One region of the Pectobacterium colocasium genome, then DNA from elsewhere that is predicted to be linked to it. Evidence: predicted binding sites of a transcription regulator. Region 1 holds the regulator's gene; each other region holds the start of a gene.
The links. Region 1 encodes CRP, which controls carbon source genes, mostly activating them, when cyclic AMP is high. Its sites were predicted from a motif close to ATGTGANNNNNNTCACAT; they were not measured.

Region 1 (4,125 bases):
CGCCCGGAAATGGATATGGCCATTCGCAAAGCGCGTGATTTAGGGCGCCACATCAGCTACTTCGGTCCTGAAGCAAATGACTTCAGCCTGCTGGAACAGTCGTTTATCGAATACGGTCTGCACGGACGCGGCCAGACGCGTAAATATCTGCATACCTACGATGAAGCCATTCCCTACAATCAGGTTCCCGGAACCTTCACGCCGTGGGAGCCGATGCCGGAACCCACCGATATCCTGTTTTATGAAGGGCTGCACGGCGGCGTCGTCACCGACCAAAACGACGTGGCACAGCATGTCGATTTGCTCGTCGGCGTGGTGCCGATCGTCAACCTGGAATGGATCCAAAAGCTGATTCGTGATGTCAATGAACGTGGTCACTCGCGTGAAGCGGTGATGGATTCCGTCGTCCGTTCGATGGAAGACTACATCACCTACATCACCCCGCAGTTCTCCCGTACGCACATCAACTTCCAGCGTGTGCCCACCGTGGACACCTCCAACCCGTTTGCTGCCAAGTCGATTCCCTCACTGGATGAAAGCTTCGTCGTCATTCACTTTCAGGGGTTGGATAATATTGACTATCCCTATCTGCTGGCCATGTTGCAGGGATCGTTTATCTCCCACATCAACACGTTGGTCGTTCCCGGCGGGAAAATGGGGCTGGCGATGGAGCTCATCATGGCACCGCTGGTGCAGCGGTTAATGGAAGGGAAAACCATCGAATAAGCCAGACTGGGCACGGCAGAACCGTGCCCAGAAGAAGGGATCAACCCAACACTCTAATTTCGTGGCTGTGCGTCACCTCAACGGCTTTGCCCAGCATCAATGCCACAGAGCAGTATTTTTCCGCCGACAGGGCGACAGCTCGTTCAACGGCTTTGTCGGTCAGCCCTTTCCCCGTCACGATAAAATGCAGATTGATATGGGTAAATAAGCGCGGCGCTTCAGACCGGCGCTCTGACGTCAGTTTCACTTCACAGCCCGCCACATCGTTGCGGCCTTTTTGCAGAATCGAAACCACATCAATCGCGCTGCATCCCCCCACAGACATCAACACCATTTCCATCGGGCTGGGCGCTTTATCGCCGGAATTGCCGTCCATCAATATCTGGTGCCCTGACGCGGATTCGCCCAAAAACGTTAAGCCTTCAACCCATTTTACCCGTGCCTGCATGGTGCCTCTCCACTAAAAATTTTTTGAAAATTTATACCGTTACTGTACAAAAACCAGCGTTAATCAGAGCTTTGTCATGCTGAAGCGAGACAACACAAGACACGTCCTTAAAGCTGTGTTAAAACGAAAACAGAATAGACCTTTTCTGGACAAACCCAGAAACGAAGAAGATGATGACGTAGCCGGACATACCCCAGCCACGTTTACGGTGCGGCAAGGCAGCAACCGGAAAATCAAGGGTACAGTGGTTCCAGTATATTCCCTGACGTCATTCTGCCTAGACTGAATTTTATTTTTTTGAGCAGTTAAACACGCCGTACAGGGAACTCTGACCCCTGTAATTTGCGCAGTGAATTACAACAGAGGATGATAGCGAATGGTTCTCGGCAAACCGCAAACAGACCCAACTCTCGAATGGTTCCTTTCCCATTGTCATATCCACAAGTATCCATCGAAGAGCACGCTTATTCACCAAGGTGAAAAAGCAGAAACGCTTTACTACATCGTGAAAGGCTCTGTCGCAGTGCTAATCAAAGATGAAGAAGGCAAGGAAATGATCCTTTCCTACCTCAATCAGGGCGATTTTATCGGCGAGCTCGGCCTGTTTGAAGAAGGTCAGGAACGCAGCGCTTGGGTGCGGGCAAAAACCGCCTGTGAAGTGGCTGAAATTTCCTATAAAAAATTCCGCCAGCTCATTCAGGTTAACCCAGATATCCTCATGCGTCTGTCTGCGCAAATGGCAAGCAGACTCCAGGTGACTTCAGAGAAAGTCGGCAACCTCGCCTTCCTTGATGTGACCGGTCGTATTGCTCAAACTCTACTCAACCTGGCCAAACAACCTGATGCCATGACGCATCCAGATGGCATGCAAATAAAAATTACCCGTCAGGAAATTGGGCAAATCGTTGGCTGCTCGCGTGAAACCGTGGGCCGCATTCTGAAAATGTTAGAAGACCAGAACCTGATCTCGGCACACGGTAAAACGATTGTCGTTTACGGCACTCGCTAAATCCCTGTCGCTGTACCCTACCCACAAAAAAGCGTGAAGCCTCGGCCTCACGCTTTTTTTATGGCGAGCTTCCTGCTCGCCACCCTTTGGGCCGCCGCAAGCGGCGTTGAAAAACGTTCCCTACGTTTTTTTATGGCGAGCTTCCTGCTCGCCACCCTTCGGACCGCCGCAAGCGGCGTTGAAAAACGTTCTCTACGTTTTCCTATCACACCGTTTTCAGTGAGTAATCAATTTGCTGCATTAACAACCTGTGCGACGGCGTTGGCGAACTTCTCCATCCCCTGCGCAATGTCATCCTCATCAATGATCAAAGACGGCACAAAGCGGATGACGTTCGGCCCTGCCATCAGCACCATCAGACCCTGAGCCGTTGCAGCAGCCAAAAACTCACCCGCGCGGCCATGCCACTGCGGTTTTAGTTCTGCCCCCAGCAGGAGCCCCATGCCGCGAACCTGCTCGAATACGCCGTACTGCTGGTTGATTTTCTCCAGTTCACTGACAAAGCGATCGTGCCGATCCGCGACGCCTGACAGCACTTCCGGCGTATTGATGATATCCAGCGCAGCTTCCGCCACCGCACAAGCCAGCGGGTTGCCGCCGTAGGTGGTTCCGTGTACCCCCACCGTCATCGCAGAAGCGATCTCTTCCGTCGTCAGCATCGCACTAATCGGGAAACCGCCACCCAGCGCTTTAGCGGTGGTGAGAATATCCGGCGTAATACCGTAATGCATATAGCTGAATAATTTACCGGTACGCCCCATCCCACTCTGCACTTCATCAAATACCAGCAGCGCCTTGTGTTGATTGCACAGCTCGCGAACGCCTTGCAAAAACTCAGCCGTAGCCGGTGTAATGCCGCCCTCGCCCTGAATTGGCTCCAGCACGACGGCACAAGTGTGATCGTCCATCACCGCTTTGACCGCAGCCAGATCGTTGAAAGGAACATGGACAATATCCGCAGGCTTAGGCCCGAAACCATCGGCATATTTAGGCTGTCCACCAACCGAAACGGTAAACAACGTCCGGCCGTGGAACGCATTGTAGAAGGCGATGATCTTGGTTTTATACGGGCTATGACGTTTAACCGCATAGTGACGTGCCAACTTAAACGCCGCTTCGTTAGCTTCAGCGCCGGAGTTAACAAAAAACACGCGATCGGCAAAAGTGGCATCAATCAATTTACTGGCGAGGCGTAGCGCAGGCTCGTTGGTGAAAATATTGCTGGTGTGCCACAGCTTTTCACCCTGCTGCTGCAATGCGTTCACCAACGCAGGATGGCAATGACCCAGTGCCGTAACCGCAATGCCACCGGAGAAATCAATATACTCACGGCCGTCCTGATCCCAGACGCGGCTCCCTTTACCTTTCACTGGTACAAACTTCGCGGGTGCATAAACCGGCAAAATCACTTTATCGTGAGTATCCCGTGTCACTGCTTTCTGCTCTGCTGCCATTTGCTGCCTCACTCTGCTATCCATCACGTTAGAATGAAAATATAGTCAATAAATATGCATAAAAAATCAATTACAGGCAATATTAAATCGGCTACTGGAGAGAATAACTTTCTATCTCACTAAATTTTAAGGAAATTATCCAAAAGTTGATGCCCTTGCTGGCTGAGGATGCTTTCAGGATGAAACTGCACACCTTCCAGCGGAAGCGAGCGATGGCGGATCCCCATAATCTCGTCACGCTGACCTTCATGTTCGCTCCAGGCCGTGACTTCAAAGCAATCGGGTAGCGAGGAAGAATCAATGATGAGTGAATGGTAGCGAGTAACCGTCAAAGGCAGAGCTAGCCCCGTGAAAACACCTGTATTGCTATGCGCAATCGCAGACGTTTTCCCGTGCATGACCTGCCGTGCCCGCACCACGCGCGCGCCGAACGCCTGCCCCATCGCCTGATGGCCAAGGCACACGCCCAGAATCGGTAATTTATCGGC
Region 2 (4,125 bases), 410 kb from region 1:
ATCCCAATGATGATGAGGGTATCGGTAAAGTTAAAATGGTTCATATCTTCTCGGCCTTAAATGGAAATTGATATTTCTCTGTTACTGCGAGAATTGATTAAGGATGTTACGGATGTTGTCTTCATCCTGTGCGGAAAACTGGATCGGATAGCGGCTGACGCCGACATCTTCACCCATGATCGCCAGCGCTTTTTTCACCACGGCTGGTGAGAACGCGATGGCGTACAGTGTCTTACGCAACTCGGCAACCTGTTCTTGTGCCTGACGAGAGCCTTCGATGTCACCCGCGTTGAAGCGGTGCCAAATCTGGCTGATCGGTTCCGGTGCCACGTTAGCCAGCCCGGAAATACAGGCGGAGCAGCCGTCAACAAAGCCCTGGTGAATGAGCGAGTCTGGGCCATTCAGTACGTTAAAACCCTGTACACCTTTCACCGCTTGCACATAGCCGCTCAGGCTTTCATAGCTGCCTGCGCTGTCTTTGATGCCGATGATGTTCGGGTGATCTGCCAGCGTGCGGACGGTTTCCGGTGCCAGCGTATTCCCCGTGCGTGCAGGAATGTTGTAGAGAAACACCGGCACAGTCAGCGCATCGGCGACGGCGGTGTAGTGGGCAATCAGTTCTTCCTGTTTGAGTGGGATGAAATACGGGGTGATGACCGAAACGGCATCAACACCCAGCGCGGCGATGCGCTTACCGAGCTTGATGGTTTCCCGCGTGGAGATTTCACCGATGTGGCCGACAACCGGCACTTTTCCGGCAACTTCATCAACGCAGGTTTCAGTGACGGCGACTTTCTCATCGGTGTGCAGTACGAAAAACTCACCGTTGGTGCCGTTACAAAAAATACCGTTGCCGTAGCGCATCTGGCGCTGCACCTGAAGGCGCATGGCAGCGGGGTTAAATTCGCCCTGGTTATCAAACGGCGTGACGATGGCGGTCAGGACGCCAGTAATATTTTTACTCATTGTTCTTCCTCGTGACACGTAATCAAAAAGATGAAAAGTTAAAACCGTCCTACTTAAAACGAATGCCGGTCACTTAAGCCCACTATTAGGGGAAACACAGGGGGAGGTTCCCGCAGGAGGCCTCACCCCTGTGGTAGCCCCGTGTATCTCGATGCTTAAACGATCGCGTATGGTTAAAAGAGCGTCAGATAAACCTCACGGACATCGTCGGCACTGACCTGTGTCGGCACGTTTTTCATCAGGCGCTGCACCTGTAACGCGGCATCAACCAGATAAGGCAGGTGGTCTTTTTCCACGCCGAGCTGCTGTAAGGTGTTGGGCAGGTTGAGGCGTTTAACCAACTCGCTGAAATAGGTCACCAGCGCCTGTGCTTTTTCCGCGGTACTCAGCGCCAGATCGGCATCCGGCAGCAGGTCATACGCCTGTGCGAATTTGTCCTGTGTGGCGTCCTGCACGAAACGCATGCAAGGGGCGAGCAGGATAGCGTTCGCCACGCCGTGTGGGATGTGGTACTTGCCGCCCAGCGGGTAAGACATGGCGTGCACCAGATGCGTACCGGAGTGGGCAATGGCGGCACCGCCGTAGTAGGACGCCCACAGCATGTTCAGCTTGGCTTCCATATTGCCTGGCTCACGCACGGAGGTTTCGAGGTTGGCAAACAGCTTTTTCAGACCAATCAGCGCGTAGTTGTCGCTGACCGGGTTGGCAATCGTTGAAGTGAAACACTCAATCAGGTGGCAGAGTGCATCAATACCCGTTGAAGCGGCGATATGTGACGGCATGCTGATGGTCAGCTCCGGCACCAGCGCAACGTAATCTGGCAGCATCACCGGCGTGATAATACCGACTTTGGTCTCTTTTTCCGGGATCGCCAGAATGGCATTCGGCGTGGCTTCTGAACCGGTTCCTGCGGTGGTCGGGATGAGCAGGGATGTCGTGCGGCGGGTCGGTTTTTCCCCTGCCAGCAGGCTATCCAGCGTAACGGTGTCATCGCCTGCGCACAGTACGGAAAGCAGCTTGGCGACATCCAGCACGCTGCCGCCACCGACGCCGATCACCAGATCGGTCTGGGTTTGTGTGAGCTGGCTCAGTATCTGGGCAACGTCGTGCTGGCTTGGCTCGGCAGGAACATTATCAACCAACAGAACCTGCGGAACGGCTTGCTTAACTTGTGCGATCAGCGCCTGAACGTCAGGCAGCCCGACGATGTTTTTGTCGGTGACAAATAAAACGTGCTGTTTCCCTGCCAACAGGTGACTAATGTCCTGAAGTACCCGGTAACCGCTGAGGATAGTGCTATTGATGTTCATGCTTATTACCTTGCCTTTTCTCTTTCGCCAGAGCGTTATCGCTATGATGATAATGGTTGCGATGGTGATTACTTTCAGTCAAATGACGTGGTTCCCATCGCGCCTAAACGCCATTTGCCACATCGTGGTGATAATTTATAGGTGAAATTCCTTTTAAATAATTTGATATTGCTCACATATAATCAAACGTGATTCAATATAATCATTGTCAGGTAATCATGAACCGGGGATGGAGTATGTCGAACGTGCAGCAATCAGCAGAACAGGTATTAGTGGTCGCTGATGACTTTACGGGCGCCAATGATGCGGGCGTCGGTCTGGCGCAGCATGGCGCGCGGGTTAGCGTCGTCTTTGACGTTAATAAACTGCATGCGGATTTACTGGGTGACGCGGTGGTGATTAACACCGATAGCCGTGCGGTGAGTGAAGAGACAGCATTCCAGCGTACTACCGCAGCGGTTGAAGCATGGTTGACCGTCGGTGGTCAGGGCTGGATTGTTAAGAAAATTGATTCGACGCTGCGTGGGAATCTGGGTGCAGAAGTGACCGCTGCTCTTTTTGCCACCGGGATACCCATTGCGTTGATTGCGGCTGCGTCGCCGACGTTGGGACGCGTGACCCGCAAAGGCGAGGTCTGGGTAAATGGTCGTTTGCTTACCGACACGGAATTTGCCAGCGATCCCAAAACGCCAGTGGCCTCGGCGTCTATTGCGGCCCGTCTGGCGGAGCAAACTGCTTTACCGGTGGCGGAAATACACCTTGATGACGTTCGTCAGGCCAATTTAGCTCACCGTTTGCAGCAGTTGGCGGATGAGGGCGTACGTCTGATTATTCTTGATACGGATGTGCAGGACGATCTGGCGCATATCGTTGACGCCGTCAGAGCGTTACCGTTTCGCCCCTTGCTGGTCGGTTCGGCTGGCCTGAGCGAAGCGCTGGCAAACGCGCAGGACTTTACGCGCAAAACGGAGAAGCCGCTGCTGGCTGTCGTTGGGTCAATGAGCGATATTGCTCAAAAACAGATTGCGACCGTCAGATTGCGCAGCGATGTCACGCTGGTTGAGATCGATATCAACGCGCTCTTTTCATCCCATTCATCCACCGTCATGGCCTCCCAGTGTGAAGAGGCGGTAACCGCGCTGATGAACGGCCACCATTGCATTATTCGTACCTGTCACAACGAAAATCAGCGCTTCGAAATCGATGCGCGGTGCCAGCAGCTTGGGCTTAGCCGACAGCAGCTTGGCGAAACGATCAGCCACTATCTGGGGGAACTTACGCGCAGCATTGTTCAGGCGCTAGACAGCCTGACAGCGGACAGAACGAACCGGCGTCTGCCGGGTGGGCTGTATTTATCCGGTGGTGACATTGCGATTGCTGTGGCAACCGCACTGGGCGCGACCGGCTTTCAGATTAAAGGGCAAATCGCATCCTGTGTGCCCTGGGGATACCTGCTGAACAGCGTTGTCGGCACGACCCCTGTGATGACTAAAGCGGGGGGTTTTGGCAACGAAACTACTTTGCTCGACGTTTTACGTTTTATTGAGGAGAAGGTCAGTGAGTAAAATTATTGCGGTAACCATGGGTGATCCGGCGGGGATTGGACCGGAAATTATTATCAAGTCTCTGGCCGAAGGCGAGCTTTCCGGCGCGCCTGCCGTGGTGGTGGGCTGCGTACAGACGATGCGACGTATTCTGGCGCTGAATGTGGTGCCCGCCGTCGAACTGAAAATCATTGATAAGCCTGCCGATGCGGTCTTCGCGCCGGGTGTTATCAACATCATTGATGAGCCGCTGGAAGATCCTCAGGCGCTGGAGCCTGGTGTCGTTCAGGCACAGGCGGGCGATT
Region 3 (4,125 bases), 2.4 Mb from region 1:
CGCTACTGGCGGAGAACCGCTGGCAGCAGCAGGTACAGCAGATTGAGCGGCAGTTGCGAGAAGCGCTGCAACCCTGCGCAGATTCTCCGCTGGTGGTGAACGTTCGCGTGCTGGGCGCTATCGGCGTAGTGGAAACAAAGCGTCCGGTTAATATGGCGCGACTACAGCGTTTCTTCGTCGAGCGCGGCGTTTGGATTCGTCCCTTTGGCCGGCTCATTTATCTGATGCCACCGTTTATCATTCAGCCTGATGAACTGCATAAGCTGACCGAGGCCGTCTGTTCCGCTATCCGTGACGAACAGCTATTTAACTAATCGACAGTTATTTAACTAATAGACAACTCAAGGCGCACACTTCCGTGCGCCTCAGCATCATTTTCCCTATTTTATTTCGTATCACCACTATTTATTACCGCTCTTATAATTATTTCATGAATAAGATTTTCATTTTATTCATGAGTGATGCGTTGAATTATTCTGGTATCGGATGAAATAACAATAAACTGTTAAGTACACCACAGTTTATATTTAATCAGCCATAGACACTGACTCAATACGTGCTAAATTTCAGAGTGCAGCATCCAGAGCATATATTAAAAGGAGATTTATTATGCTTATTATGAATACCCGTCCATCGCATACATTCCGCACATGGTTCCCCGTACTCTTATCTGCTTTATTACTCGCCCCATTAACGGTTTCTGCCGCCAGTTCCTCAAAGGACGCAGATAAACTCTATTTTGAGAATAATAAATATTATGTATTCAATAACGTCTGGGGAAAAGATGAAGTAAACGGATGGAAGCAAACCGTTTTCTATAATAGCCCAACCAGCATGGGGTGGAACTGGCACTGGCCAAGCAGCTCCTCCAGCGTTAAAGCCTATCCGTCACTGGTGAGCGGCTGGCACTGGACTGCGGGCTATACGGCAAATAGCGGATTGCCAATAAAATTATCCAGCAATAAAAGCATCACCAGCAACGTCACCTATTCCATCAAAGCCACGGGGACGTATAACGCGGCCTATGATATTTGGTTCCACACTACCGATAAAGCCAGTTGGGACACCACCCCTACCGATGAATTGATGATCTGGCTAAATAATACTAATGCTGGCCCCGCGGGGGATTATATTGAAACGGTTTTCCTCGGCGGCAGCAGTTGGAACGTATTCAAAGGTTGGATCAATGCGGGGAATGGTAAAGGCTGGAATGTCTTTTCTTTTGTTCGCACGTCCAATACCAATAATGCCTCGCTCAATATTCGCCATTTCACCAACTATTTGGTGGGAACCAAGAATTGGATGAGCAATACAAAATATATCAGCAGCGTTGAGTTTGGCACCGAGATCTTTGGCGGTGACGGGCAGATCGATATTACCAAGTGGAGCGTCGACGTCAAATAACGCCTCAGTCGTCGCCTTCATTCCTTCCGGTTCAGCCCCGACACTCGCTCTGGCGCAGGGCTGAACCGAATTTATTCCACGCGACACGTCTTTCATTTTCAGTCTGGACGGTTTCGTTCATCCTTTAAGCAAGCAACCCTTCCCTTCCTCAACAAGATTCGTGAGCTGTGGCACGCCAATTCCATTAGCGTTATGATAATCCCCTCAGCTAATCAGGAATTTCCCATGCGTAATACGTTCATCGTTTGCTGGCAGTATTTACGCGCTTTCGCATTGATTTATCTCTGCCTACTGGCAGGCAATGCGGTATCCGCGTTACTTCCGTTCACTATCCCCGGCAGTATTATCGGTATGCTGGTCTTGTTCACCCTTCTCGCCTCGCAAATCCTGCCCGCGCAGTGGGTGAAACCGGGCTGCCATCTTCTTATTCGTCATATGGCGCTGCTGTTCGTCCCTATCGGCGTCGGCGTGATGAATTATTACGATCTGGTCAGCCAACAATTTGGCCCCATCGTGGTTTCCTGCCTGATCAGTACCTTTATTGTAATGTTGGTTGTGGGTTTCAGTACCCAGATAATGCAGCGTGAACGCGCCATGGCTGGCGATCGCACGCCGCCGAAGGATAACGAATAATGTTCAGCTATTTGTGGTGGTCTCTGCCTCTCACCCTGATTGTCTTTTTCGCCGCGCGTAAACTGGCCGTGCTGACCAGGATCTCCCTGTTGAACCCGCTGCTGGTGTCGATGGCGATTATTATTCCGCTGCTGCTGGTGTTGAAGATTCCCTATGAGCACTATTTTCAAGGCAGCAAAGTCCTTAACGATCTACTGCAACCGGCGGTGGTCGCACTGGCGTTCCCACTTTATGAACAGCTGCACCAAATTCGCGCCCGCTGGAAGTCGATCATCAGCGTGTGCTTCATCGGCAGCCTGACCGCCATTATCTCCGGCACGCTGGTGGCATTATGGATGGGTGCCTCACCGGAAATCGCCGCCTCCGTGCTGCCGAAATCGGTCACCACCCCAATTGCGATGGCCGTCGCCAGTTCTATTGGCGGTATTCCGGCTATCAGTGCTGTCTGCGTGATTTTTGTCGGCATTCTCGGTGCCGTATTAGGCCACAGCCTGTTCAACCGCGTGGGCATCAAAACCAAAGCTGCTCGCGGGTTGTCGATGGGCACCGCTTCGCATGCCCTCGGTACGGCACGCTGCGCGGAGGTCGATTATCAGGAAGGCGCATTCAGCTCGCTGGCACTGGTCATCTGCGGAATCATCACGTCGCTGATTGCGCCGTTTGTTTTTCCCGTACTGCTGCACATCGTTAGTTGAGATCAGAGAGGGACGGTGTGTATCTCGCATCGTCCACTATAAAATTGAGATACATCTCGCATTTAGAAGTTAATTTGCAGCCATTTCACCCCAAAAAGAGATTTTGATCACAAATTATTGCTACTCTGCTACCTAACATGACGTTATTGACGGGTAAAGAGAGTAAGCCACTATGCATCCACGTTTTGAAAACGCCTTCCAGCAATTACCTGCCAGTCTGCAAGCTGCGGTCCGCCCATTGCTCGATAAAGCAGATTTCGCTGCTATGTTAACCGCGGACGAGGTGAATGCCGTCTGTGAAGCCAGCAAGTTAGACACCGATGCCTTAGCCTTTGCGCTATTGCCACTGGCAGCCGCCTGCGCACAAGCGCCTATCTCTCATTTTCAGGTTGGCGCGATTGCGCAAGGGCTGAGCGGCAATTTCTACTTTGGTGCCAACATGGAGCTCAGCGCCGTTCAGCTTCAGCAAACGGTACACGCCGAGCAGAGCGCGGTCAGCCATGCCTGGCTGCGCAATGAGCGCGGATTACAAGCCGTCACCGTGAACTACACACCATGCGGACACTGCCGCCAGTTTATGAACGAATTGCGCAATGCGGCATCGCTGCGGATACAACTACCGGGTCGCCAGCCCGCCGTGCTCAGCCACTATCTGCCGGATTCTTTTGGCCCCGTCGATCTGCACATCGATACTTTACTGATGGATGACATCAACCACGGTGCAACCTTGCAGAATGTGAATGCACTTGCGCGTCAGGCGCTGGATGCCGCCAACCGTAGCCATGCGCCCTACAGCAAAGCCATTAGCGGTATTGCGTTGGAGACATCAGGCGGCAACACCTATACCGGCCGCTATGCAGAAAATGCGGCGTTCAATCCTAGCCTGCCACCTCTGCAAGCTGCGTTAAATCTGATGAACCTTGCCGGCGAAGATCTGTGCACGGTGAAACATGCCGTTGTCGTTGAACGTCGCAATGCGGTTGTCAGCCACTGGGCAATTTCGCAAATTATGCTGGCCGAATTGGGCTGCACCGATGTTGAACACCACTTTATTGAGGAATAACAACAGCCGTAAACGCAGACTTTCAGCAAAGGGAAGGATGAAAAACGAGAGGTGAATCGATAAAGCCTGCATTTCACCTAAGATGCAAGCCATCTGTAACTATTTTAATTAACAATTTCTGTACATATTCTCTGGGTAATTTAAGATTCGCAGCAGTTTCTTATCGACAACACCTGAGTTTCTTTTTTTGCTATCCGAAGAGTAAAAAGCCATGGAATTAGAATACGAAAGCAAACGTCCTCTCCATATTCCCTACGCTGGTCCAATCTTGCTTGAATTCCCCCTGCTGAATAAAGGCAGCGCATTTACCGAAGAAGAACGCGCTAACTT
Region 4 (4,125 bases), 130 kb from region 1:
CCGCAATTCCCTGCGTCTGAAGCGTGCCAGCCACGATACGGGATTGAAAATCCAGAAAACCGTCGATACCGGCAATCAACGGGTTATCGCCAAATCGGGAATCCGGCAGGCCACGCGTGACGCCATCGACCGGGCTCAGCCAGCATGAACGAAACTTACCTAACGGCGTCATACGCCAGTGATTCTGCTGATGATTGCCTTGCAGAGAGAGAGTGCTACGCTCCAGCAATGCTTCAACCTGTGGCAACAATGCGGCAACCGCCGTCGCTCCCATACGCGAATAAGGGTGATGAGGAGCCTGACGCGCCAGCTCGTCTAGAGCCTCAAGCGGCTGGCTCACGCGCTGTCCATCGGGAAGATGGGAGAGTAAATCCAGCGCACCGGAAGAAAAATGCAGCGCATTCTGTCCGGCGCTGATGATCGCGCAGCGTTTTCCCTGCTCCGCTAAGCGGATACCGCAGGTCAGCCCCGCCAGCCCGCCACCGATAATCACAACGTCATAACGCATGGCGATCCTCCTGACTGTCGCTGGCCGTCAGGCCGCACAAACCCTGATAAACCCAACTGGTGAATTCGCTTTCACGCAGGGCATTGCCCCAGGCAATCGGCCGAATGCCTTTCCAGCGTTCGTTCAAAAACTGGCTGAGCTGCGTGAGCGACTGCTCCGGCGTCGCAGTGCCCAGACGGCACAACAGACCTGCCGCACGACAGGCGCACAGTTCCCCCTGACAGGTGCCCATGCCAACGCGAGTACGCCGACGCAGGTCAATCAGGTTATTCACCTGCAATGATTCAACGGCGTAGCGCACTTCCCCCGCCGTCACGGCCTCGCATTCACACACCAGGCTGCGATCCAGACGCTCACCGGACAGCATTCTTCCGGCACGTTCACCGTGGCGATAAATCGCCGAACCGCGCAGCGGTGCCGAGAGCGGTTTTGCTGGTGGATAGGCAGACAGCGCATGGGGAACGGTTTTCACTTCATCCAGTGATTCCGATCCGGGCAGCGGCGTCTGTGCCGTCGAGCAGGCCACGTCATGACCCAGCTTTTTGCAGACGGCGTCCGTCACCCATTCCGCCATCAGGCGATAGGTCATCAGCTTGCCGCCAGTGATCGTGATAAACCCTTCCAGTCCGTCGCGACTGGCGTGGTCGAGCAGCACAATGCCACGGCTTACGCTACGACCGCTGGGATCACTGTCGCTGGCAACCAGCGGACGGACACCAGCATAGGCACGCAGAATTCGCGTGCTTGCCAGCGACGGCGCCAACATGGAGCCTTCCCGCATCAGCGTTTCCACCTCGGCAGGCGTCACCAGTATGTTGTCGATTTGGTCGTAGTCGATGTGGGTTGAGGTCGTGCCGATCAGCGAAATAGTGTCGCCCGGCACCAGAATGTCGGCATCCGCCGGTTTGCGGCAGCGGTTGATCACCATGTTGTTGATGCGGTGCCCAAGAATCAGCAGTGCGCCCTTTGCCGGGAACATGCGCACGCGCAGATCGGCATATTCCGCAATGTGTTGTCCCCAGATACCGCCCGCGTTGACGACCACCTTTGCGTATATTTCTGTTTCCACAGCTTTTTTATGGTCGAAAACGCGCACACCGGTAACCCGATCGCCCTGACGAATCAGCCCGATAACCTCATGATAGGTCAGCACTTCCGCGCCGTGCTCGCAGGCATCGATCATGTTGGCCGCTGTCAGGCGAAAAGGATCGACGGAACCATCCGGTACGCGCACCGCGCCAATCAACGCCGGATTAGCTGCCGGCTCCAGCCGCAGCGCTTCCTGCGGATCTATCGCCTGGGCGCGAATCCCCGCTTGCTGGCAGGCGGTAATAAACTGCGCCTGCCAGCCGAGATCGTCTTCCGGTAACGTGATAAACAGGCCGTCGGTGGGTTCAATACAGTGACGGGCAATCCGCCGGAGAATCTGATTCTCTTCAATACATTCGCGGGCAGACTCGCCATCGGTTACCGCGTAGCGGGCACCACTGTGTAACAGGCCGTGGTTACGCCCAGTCGCACCGGTCGCGATATCATAACGTTCAAGCAACAGGCAGCGCAGTCCGCGCAGGGCGCAATCCCTTGCAGTACCTGCTCCCGTCGCGCCACCGCCGATGACAACTACGTCAGTTTCACGCCAGTTCCCAGTATTTTGCATCATATTCTCGCTCCGGGCGGATGGTATATGTTGCTATTGGGACACAGAAAGAAGGGTTAATGTTTGATAAAGAGCAAAAACGAACACTAAACGAAAATAAAGAGGTATCTAAAAACAATAAGTGTGATTAAGGTCACTAAAACCACACTGTGGAATTTTCCGATTCTGTTAACATGAGCGCAAAAATCGTCACAGTTTCATAAAAGTGTAACATTAGCGTCATGAATCACACTCATTTGCACGCTATCCCCTTACAATAACGTTCGTAATAGAACAAAAAAGCTATCGTTTTTTTTCGCATTGGAGATATCTATGCTGAGTATTTTTAGACCCGCAGCCCACCAGGCGCGCGTATCGCAGGATCGTGTCGATCCCCTCTATCGCCGTCTGCGCTGGCAGATTTTCATGGGGATCTTTTTTGGCTACGCCGCCTACTATCTGGTACGTAAAAACTTCGCACTCGCCATGCCTTACCTGATTGAGCAAGGCTTCTCGCGCGGCGATCTTGGTTTTGCGCTGTCCGGCATTTCCATTGCCTACGGTTTTTCCAAATTCATCATGGGTTCGGTATCTGACCGTTCCAACCCGCGCGTGTTCTTGCCTGCTGGTCTGATTCTGGCCGCTGCCGTTATGCTGTTCATGGGCTTCGTACCGTGGGCAACGTCCAGCATCGCGATTATGTTCGTTCTGCTGTTCCTGTGCGGATGGTTCCAGGGAATGGGATGGCCGCCGTGCGGACGCACCATGGTTCACTGGTGGTCACAGAAAGAACGTGGTGGGATCGTGTCCGTGTGGAACTGTGCTCACAACGTCGGTGGCGGTATTCCTCCGCTGCTGTTCCTGCTGGGTATGGCCTGGTTCAACGACTGGAAAGCCGCACTCTACATGCCAGCCTTCGCTGCCATTCTGGTTGCGCTGATTGCCTTTGCGCTGATGCGCGATACCCCGCAATCCTGTGGTTTGCCGCCAATCGAAGAGTACAAAAACGACTATCCTGTTGATTATAATGATAAAGCAGAAGAAGAACTGACAGCGAAGCAGATCTTCATGCAGTACGTTTTCCCGAACAAACTGCTGTGGTACATCGCTATCGCTAACGTCTTCGTTTACCTGCTGCGTTACGGCATCCTCGACTGGTCACCGACTTACCTGAAAGAAGTGAAACACTTCGCGCTGGATAAATCCTCCTGGGCTTACTTCCTGTACGAATACGCCGGTATTCCGGGTACGCTGCTGTGCGGCTGGATGTCCGATAAGGTGTTCAAAGGCAACCGTGGTGCAACAGGCGTATTCTTTATGACGCTGGTTACCATCGCAACCATCGTCTATTGGATGAACCCAGCCGGTAACCCTGGCGTGGATATGGCCTGTATGATCGTCATCGGCTTCCTGATCTACGGCCCGGTTATGCTGATTGGTCTGCACGCGCTGGAACTGGCACCGAAGAAAGCAGCAGGGACAGCAGCAGGCTTTACCGGTCTGTTCGGCTACCTCGGTGGTTCCGTTGCCGCCAGCGCCATCGTCGGCTACACCGTTGACTTCTTCGGTTGGGATGGCGGCTTCATGGTCATGATCGGCGGCAGTATTATGGCTGTACTTCTGCTGATTGTTGTTATGCTGAATGAGAAAAAGCATAAAGCAGAGTTAGCCAGCCGCGCCTAACCCGCTCTTGTAAGCATCCCTCTGGCGGCGTCATGATGACGCCGCCTTCGTTTGTACCATCAATCACCGCGTAACCTCTGCGCAGATTATTTCAGAAACAGCTCCCGCAGGTAATTCGGCACAGCGCTGTCTGCGTTAGACCCAATCACTTCACGATCCGGCAGTAAATCTTTCAAGCGCTGATGCGCGTTCTGCATGACGCAGCCTTTACCCGCCATCGACAGCATTTCGTAGTCGTTCATGCCATCACCAAACGCCACGCACTCTTTGAGCGAGAAGCCGATAATCTTCGCCACCT

Region 2: the regulator CRP is predicted to act here: its motif matches at 2,437-2,454, upstream of LCF41_RS18010 (iron-containing alcohol dehydrogenase).
Region 3: the regulator CRP is predicted to act here: its motif matches at 2,828-2,845, upstream of cdd (cytidine deaminase).
Region 4: the regulator CRP is predicted to act here: its motif matches at 2,287-2,304, upstream of glpT (glycerol-3-phosphate transporter).

The regions. Positions count from the first base shown of each region.
Region 1 covers NZ_CP084032.1:4,387,484-4,391,608, forward strand. Annotated here, with positions in the region: gene LCF41_RS19875 (phosphoribulokinase) at 1-726, shown strand, start outside; gene LCF41_RS19880 (OsmC family protein) at 767-1,174, opposite strand; gene crp (cAMP-activated global transcriptional regulator CRP) at 1,551-2,183, shown strand; gene argD (bifunctional acetylornithine/succinyldiaminopimelate transaminase) at 2,411-3,637, opposite strand; gene LCF41_RS19895 (aminodeoxychorismate synthase component II) at 3,757-4,125, opposite strand, start outside.
Region 2 covers NZ_CP084032.1:3,978,037-3,982,161, reverse strand. Annotated here, with positions in the region: gene LCF41_RS18020 (sodium:solute symporter family protein) at 1-44, opposite strand, end outside; gene LCF41_RS18015 (dihydrodipicolinate synthase family protein) at 82-966, opposite strand; gene LCF41_RS18010 (iron-containing alcohol dehydrogenase) at 1,140-2,276, opposite strand; gene dtnK (D-threonate kinase) at 2,513-3,841, shown strand; gene LCF41_RS18000 (D-threonate 4-phosphate dehydrogenase) at 3,834-4,125, shown strand, end outside.
Region 3 covers NZ_CP084032.1:1,883,249-1,887,373, reverse strand. Annotated here, with positions in the region: gene bioA (adenosylmethionine--8-amino-7-oxononanoate transaminase) at 1-314, shown strand, start outside; gene LCF41_RS08520 (GH12 family glycosyl hydrolase domain-containing protein) at 610-1,404, shown strand; gene LCF41_RS08515 (CidA/LrgA family protein) at 1,630-2,037, shown strand; gene LCF41_RS08510 (CidB/LrgB family autolysis modulator) at 2,037-2,732, shown strand; gene cdd (cytidine deaminase) at 2,905-3,795, shown strand; gene LCF41_RS08500 (NAD-dependent malic enzyme) at 4,007-4,125, shown strand, end outside.
Region 4 covers NZ_CP084032.1:4,516,548-4,520,672, forward strand. Annotated here, with positions in the region: gene glpB (glycerol-3-phosphate dehydrogenase subunit GlpB) at 1-508, opposite strand, end outside; gene glpA (anaerobic glycerol-3-phosphate dehydrogenase subunit A) at 498-2,168, opposite strand; gene glpT (glycerol-3-phosphate transporter) at 2,478-3,827, shown strand; gene yigL (sugar/pyridoxal phosphate phosphatase YigL) at 3,914-4,125, opposite strand, start outside.